3 regions of the Faecalibacterium sp. BIOML-A4 genome follow, and region 2 is predicted to be linked to each of the others. Evidence: riboswitches for the same ligand, from Rfam matches in the RefSeq annotation. Region 2 holds a riboswitch; each other region holds the start of a gene.
What was found. Region 2 has a riboswitch for FMN ahead of ribD (bifunctional diaminohydroxyphosphoribosylaminopyrimidine deaminase/5-amino-6-(5-phosphoribosylamino)uracil reductase RibD). Riboswitches for the same ligand answer to the same signal wherever they lie in the genome.
Positions count from the first base shown of each region.

Region 1: it holds a riboswitch for FMN, as region 2 does, so the genes downstream of both, GKG34_RS07605 (ECF transporter S component) here and ribD (bifunctional diaminohydroxyphosphoribosylaminopyrimidine deaminase/5-amino-6-(5-phosphoribosylamino)uracil reductase RibD) in region 2, are expected to answer to the same signal.
Region 3: it holds a riboswitch for FMN, as region 2 does, so the genes downstream of both, GKG34_RS04955 (ECF transporter S component) here and ribD (bifunctional diaminohydroxyphosphoribosylaminopyrimidine deaminase/5-amino-6-(5-phosphoribosylamino)uracil reductase RibD) in region 2, are expected to answer to the same signal.

Region 1 is NZ_WKZG01000009.1:27,177-29,440, forward strand. It holds gene GKG34_RS07600 (riboflavin kinase) at 1-354, opposite strand, end outside; gene GKG34_RS07605 (ECF transporter S component) at 559-1,008, opposite strand; FMN riboswitch at 1,126-1,241, opposite strand; gene GKG34_RS07610 (nitroreductase family protein) at 1,340-1,858, opposite strand; gene GKG34_RS07615 (helix-turn-helix domain-containing protein) at 2,011-2,264, shown strand, end outside.
Region 2 is NZ_WKZG01000002.1:34,368-36,631, reverse strand. It holds gene ribD (bifunctional diaminohydroxyphosphoribosylaminopyrimidine deaminase/5-amino-6-(5-phosphoribosylamino)uracil reductase RibD) at 1-947, opposite strand, end outside; FMN riboswitch at 1,099-1,213, opposite strand; gene GKG34_RS01880 (resolvase) at 1,533-2,036, shown strand; gene GKG34_RS01875 (hypothetical protein) at 2,181-2,264, shown strand, end outside.
Region 3 is NZ_WKZG01000005.1:81,862-84,125, reverse strand. It holds gene GKG34_RS04960 (mechanosensitive ion channel family protein) at 1-651, opposite strand, end outside; FMN riboswitch at 820-939, shown strand; gene GKG34_RS04955 (ECF transporter S component) at 1,090-1,689, shown strand; gene GKG34_RS04950 (MATE family efflux transporter) at 1,816-2,264, opposite strand, start outside.

The DNA.
Region 1 (2,264 bases), on a different contig from region 2:
AATTTGTGCAAGCAGCAAGGATAATTCGTTAAATTTTCTAACTTCTCTCAATTTCTTATATAGGTTGACAGTTATCGTACTCCCGTATATGTCCTTATCAAAATCAAAAATATGTGTTTCGATTGAAACAGAATCATCATTATCAAGTGTAGGGCGTGCCCCAATATGAGTAACACCATAATATCTCTTGTCACTTAAAAGAATATCTGCCACATATACCCCTGTCTTTGGCAAAAATGTATTTTTTGCTATTTCCATGTTTGCGGTAGGTGTCCCCACATGCTTTCCAATACCCCGGCCGTGTATAACGATTCCCGTTAGTGTGTAAATAGGCGCATTCGTATTTTCTTTCATTTCGATCCTCATATAATTCCATTCATTGATAGGATGATCAAAACACAAGTCACAATGATGAAATTTGCCAGTATAAGTAGACCAGTATGTTGCTGCCTTGTGTCTTTTTCCAAAGTAGAAATATATCCACTTTTTCTTAAAGCGGTAACTATGGGCTTATACAGTAAAAAGGTAATGGATGCATTTAACCCGCCTTTCAACAAGTTAAATGGAAGAAAGGCAGGGAGTAACAATTCCACAACCGCTTCTCTTGGATACCCCATATAAAGTGGTGTTACCAAATAGTTCCACAGCAGCATAACAATAACCGTTATTAGCCACCCCGATGCCAGGCCAATCAGTGCACCAGATAGAGTGTGCTTTTTTTTTGTAAATGATAGACGCCGTACACGCAAAAGATAGTGTTTGTACGATATTCATGATACAACCTAATATTCCGGTATCGCTTACTGTAATCATTTCAAGGGTTGCCACAATGACAGATACGATACAGGAAGTCATCGGTCCCCAAATAAAGCCGCCCAAAGTTACAATAACATCTGATGGGTCATACTTTAAGAATAGAATAATCGGAATCCTGCCAACAACCATGGTGACATAAGTGATTGCACATAGCATCCCAATAGCGGTGATTCTTTTTGTTTTACTGTTCATAATTGCTTTCCTCCGTGACAAAAAATTAACACCCAAAAGAAAAGGTCTTTCAGGTGTTAACATTATAATTAGGCCACAGAAAAGAAAGTAAGCCTCTCAAAATCTGCGGAAATCTAACCATATCTTCTTTCATCCAGACTATACTGTTGGTTTTGGAATTACACCAAATCGTGCGTTTTACGCTCGCGGACTTTACCGCCAATCGGGAATTTCACCCTGCCCCGAAGACACTTTTATTCAGTTGTTTCCTCGCAATTATAACATCAACCACTTTTGGAAGCAATGAGTTGAAGAAAGTTCGGAAGCATTTCGGAAATCATCTTATACTCAGTTACAGTTTTTCATACGAAACTAAGTCGGTGAGTGGAATCCTCAGATGGTCATGTCTTTCTGTATCTGCAGCTTCTTCATTTCCATAACCGATTACTAAAATATTGATTGGCTCTAAATTATCGGGCAAATCAAATTCTTTCCGGATAACATCAGGCTGAAAGTAACATACCCATACGGTACCTAAACCTAATTCTGTTGCCTCCAACATCATATGGTCTGTTAGGATAGCTGCGTCAATGTCTCCGGTTTGCTTTTGGCCAAATGGGCGAACCCATGCTTTGTTATGATCTGCACATACAATAATTGCAAGAGGAGCATTATAAATATTTGCCCCTTTGCTGATTTTTTCCAGTCCCTCTTTGCTTTCTACTGCAATTAAGTGAACCGGCTGTAAGTTTGCTGCTGTTGGTGCAACATGAGCAGCCTGCAGAATTTTATCAAGCTTCTCTTTTTCTACCTTTTTGCTGCTGTAATTGCGTACAGAATACCGTTTTTTTGCAATCTCAATAAAATTCATCATGGTCAATCCTTTCTTGGTGCTGTATAATTTAGTTGACATATTCAACCGTCGTACTAATTTTAACATGGTGCAGTAGAATAACAAGATTGCACTTTTCAGGTAGATACTTCCCTCAAAGAAAGTACCCAAAAAGGAGTGAATTTATAAAAATGAATTATCAAAAAGATCAATTTAGTTGTCCAGTGGAAGCCACACTTTTTCTGATTGGAGGAAAATATAAACCTCTCATTCTTTGGCATTTGATAGAAAAACCTTTGCACTACATGGAATTACAACGCTTAATTCCAAAAGCCACACCTAAAATGCTTTCACAACAACTTCGCGATTTAGAAGAATGTGGCATGATTCACAGAGAAGTAATTCCAGAAAAACCACCTAAAACCTTGTATTCACTTACCGCCTT
Region 2 (2,264 bases):
GGGGCAATGTAAGCCTGTACCTGCTGCACGATGCCGCTTTCCAGTGCAGACCAGTTCAAGGTTCCGCCGCCTTCCAGCAGAATGCTGTCGATCTGCTCCTGCCCCAGCTGTTCCATCAGTTGCAGAAGATTCACATGACCGCAATGCGCTTCCAGACAAAGGACCCGGCACCCGGCCTGTTGATATGCCGCCTGCTTCTCCGGGTCGCCGCAGCAGGTCGCAAGAATGGTCGGAACCTGTTTGGCGGTCATGACCACCTGTGATTGCAGCGGTGTCCGCAAATGTGTATCACAGATGATCCGGACGGGATCACGGCCACCCTCTATCCGGCAGGTCAGCAGCGGGTCATCTGCTAGGATGGTTCCGACTCCCACCATAATGCCGCGGAATCGGTGTCGCTGCCGTTGAACATGATTCCGGGCAATTTCCCCGGTGATCCATTTGGAAGCGCCTGTGTATGTGGCGATTTTTCCGTCCATCGTCATGGCGTATTTCATGGAAACGAAGGGGCGTTTTGTGGTGATATAGTGGAAGAACACCTTGTTCAGCGCATCGCATTCCTCTTGCAGAACATTTTCGGTCACATCTATGCCGTGTGCGCGCAGGATTGCAATTCCTTTTCCAGCCACCAGCGGATTCGGGTCAGCAGAACCCACGACCACCCGGTGAATGCCCGCGTCCAGAATCGCATCCACGCAGGGCGGCTGCTTTCCGTAATGGCAGCACGGCTCCAATGTCACATACAGGGTCGCTCCCTGCGGATCTTCGGTGCAGGATGCCAGCGCATTGCGCTCCGCATGAGCCTGACCGTATCTCTGGTGCCAGCCCTGTCCGATGATCCTGCCCTCTTTTACGACCACGGCACCCACCATCGGGTTGGGAGATGTCCATCCGCAACCTTTTTTTGCAAGCTGCAAAGCCAGACGCATATACTCTTTGTCGTTCATCGTGTCGCCTCCAAAAGAAAAAGCCCTGAACAAAACCGTTCAGGGCAAGCCGAAAAGACACAAGGGACCCTTGTGCAAAAAAGAAAGCTCCAGAATGCAAACGCATCCCAGAGCAGCCTCCACAAGCGCAGAACCGTGCGGGCTCTGCGCTTGGTATCTTCTTTCATCCAGACTGTACTGTCGGCTTCGGAGTTTCACCGAATCATGCCTTACGGCTCGTGGGCTGTACCACCGGTAGGGAATCGCACCCTGCCCTGAAGATTTCTGATTCAATTACAGCGGCATTATAGCACGGCTCCTTTCGGATTGCAAGGGCATTCTGCAAACCGGGACGAAACCGGGATGAAGCGAATCGCTACAACAATAAAATCACATCGTCCGTAGGACAATGTGAACGGAGAATCCAAAGGGGCGCGGGTCGCCAGTGGCAACCTCAAAATGCGTTGCATTTTGAAGCGCTTGACCGAGCCGACAGGCGAGAGCAGCGCCCTTTGGCACACGACTTTGCTTGCAAAGTCTATTCCGAACAAGACGGTACGAACGGGAGATGCTGGAAATGGCAGCAGAAAAGACCAAGGTCTACACATGAAGGTGGATACCACTGCCATTGAGCAGGAGATCGCCGCCTATGAGAAGCAGCTGCGGCAGCACTACTCCACAAAATCCCGGCTTATGGAGGAGATCGACAGCCTTGACCCGGACGACCGGCACTTTATCGCCCGAAAATCCGACCTTGACGACCGCCTTTATAAGATGTACGATAAAATCGAAGAGGTGAAAAATGGACTGATGGATGCCCGGGCAAAGAAGCAGGCCATTGAAGCCGACAAAATCACAGGCGACAACATCTATAAGATTCTGATTTGCTTCGACAAGCTTTATGCCACCATAACCGAGGCGGAACGCCGCAGACTGGTGGAGATTTTGATCGACGAGGTGCAGATCTACCCGGAACGCCAGCCTAATGGACAGTGGCTGAAGTCCGTCCGGTTCAAGCTGCCCATCATCGACCATGACCTTGAATTGAGTTTGGACAATCAGGATCGTGTCGAGGTCGTGTGTTCGATGGTTAGATTCAAAAAGCATTGATCTAATGTGAAGTAGGGTGAACCGTTTTATGGATTCTGTTACACAGCGTATAAAAATGATCCGGCAATATGAAGGAAAATAAGAAGACCTGTGCGGTCTGGTGAAAAATAACAACACAAATAGTACAGAGAAAAGGAGCATCCCATGAACGCAAATATCAATTATGATGAGATCCCGGATACCAGTGCCGTGCAGGAGGACCTGCTTGCGGCGCTGAGCAGCCAGCAT
Region 3 (2,264 bases), on a different contig from region 2:
TTCCACATCGCCCACAGTGATCCAGTCGCCCACCGAGAAGGGCTTGTCCAGCAGAATCACGATGCCGGAAAACAGGTTGCTGGCGCTTTCCTGTGCGGCCAGCGAGATGGTCAGACCAACCAGACCGGCACCGGCGACAATGCTGCCGATGGGAAAGCCCACTTCTTGTGCCAACGCTGCCACGCACAGCACGATCACCAGCACCTTGTAAGCGGTGTCCAGCAAAGAGCAGAGTGTTTTGTTGGAGCGGATCTCCGGGCTGCAGGAAGCCAGCAGCAGGTCGGCCAGATCCGATGCCGCATACAGGCCTTCGCAGACCAGCAGGGTCATGACAAGGCGGAAGCAGACCAACAGCAGCTTGGCAATGCCGGGAATGGCCCAGGGCAGGGAAGCTGCCGCCAGATATACGCCAACCGCAGTGCACATGCGCTGGATGGGTACCGCAAAGCTGCGCAGCAGGATGGGAGTGCCGTTAAAGTGCCACTTGCGGGCCAGCAGTGCCGGAATGCCCTTTTTGCTCAGCCAGCGGCGTACCAGCCATGCGGCAAGCAGAATGAGCAGCGCGCACCCTGCGCGCGCAGCCAGTGCAAACCAACCCTCCAGCAGCACAGAGCCAAACTCAAACGAAAGATCACGAATAGAAAAGATCATGATAACCTCCTGAATTTTATACGACCCATCTATGATACCATACCGCACCCACCCGGGCAAGAGCTTACAGAGAAGGGAGCTTGAAAGAATTACTTTGACATTTTTTGCACAAATTTTAAGATGCCCTCTTGACAAGCTGGGCCTGCCACGCTATACTTTGTGCCAGAAAGTTCGTTTCAGGGCGGGGTGAGATTCCCCACTGGCGGTAAAGTCCGCGACCACCCGCAAGGGTGCTGACCCGGTGCAACTCCGGGACCAACGGTATAGTCCGGATGCAAGAAACGGCAGGCAAATCGTTGTCTACGCGCCCTGTTGCAGTGTTTTTGTTGCAGCAGGGCGCTTTTCTATTTGTCCTTCCCGTTCCAAAAAACAAGATACGAAAAGAGCTTTCGGAACAATTTTTGTAAGGGGCATCTTACCCCGGGAAGGATCATTACCATGAAAAAAAGCACGACTCACAATCTTACTGTTGCCGCCATGCTCAGTGCGGTGGCCTTTATCCTGATGTTCATTGAGTTTCCCATTCCGATGCTCATTCCTTCCTTCGTCAAGATGGACTTTTCTGACCTGCCGGCTCTGCTGGGTGCCTTTGCTCTCGGCCCGGTGTACGGTGTGGTCATCAGCTTTATGAAGAACCTGCTGCACATCGTTATCAAGGGCACTTCCACTGCATGCGTGGGCGAGCTGTGCAACTTCATGCTGGGTGCGGTTTTCTCCGCTGTGGCAGGCGTTATCTATAAGCACCACAAGAGCCGCAAGACCGCCATCATTGGTGCTATTGCAGGCGCTGCAGCCATGGCTGTGTTCAGCGTACCGTCCAACTACTTCATCACCTATCCGGCCTATGTGCAGTTCTACCACATGCCGCTGGAAGCCATCCTCGGCATGTATCAGGCCATCCTGCCTTCTGCAGACAGCCTCATCAAGTGCCTTGTCATCTTCAATATGCCCTTCACGCTGGTCAAAGGCCTGCTGGATGCAGTGCTGTGCATGCTGATCTACAAGCCGCTGTCTCCCATCCTGCACGGCAGAAAGTAACTTGTTCTCCATTTTTTCTTCTTCTCAAATCATATAACCACAGCAAAACTCCCCGGTCAGGTCCCGCAGTGCGGTTCCCGGCCGGGGAGCTGTTATTTAGAGGAAAATATATCCGCCAGCGGTCGATCAGGCTAATGCCCCTTTGTCCAGCCATCTGCCGCGTACCAGCCGCACAAGGAACAGCACACCGCGCATGGTCAGCTCAAAGCTCATGGCCATCCATACGCCCACCAGCCCAAAATGCGGAGCCAGCAGGGAAGCCAGCGTGAGCCGGATGCCCCACATGCTGACAAGGTTCAGCACAAAGCATCCCGTGCTGTCTCCGGCACCCTGCATGGCACCGCTGGCAACGATACTGGCACCGAACATCGGTTCGGCCAGTGCTTCAATGCGCAGCACCTGTGCGCCCAGCGCAATAACTGCCGCATCTGCGGTGAAAATACCCATCAGGTTTGGCGCAAAAATGTACATGCCAACACCGGTCAGCGCCATGATGCCTATGCCCATGCCGGTGCACAGCCAGGCAAAGTTTTTTGCCATATCCCGACGGTTTGCGCCCACGGCCTGCCCCACCA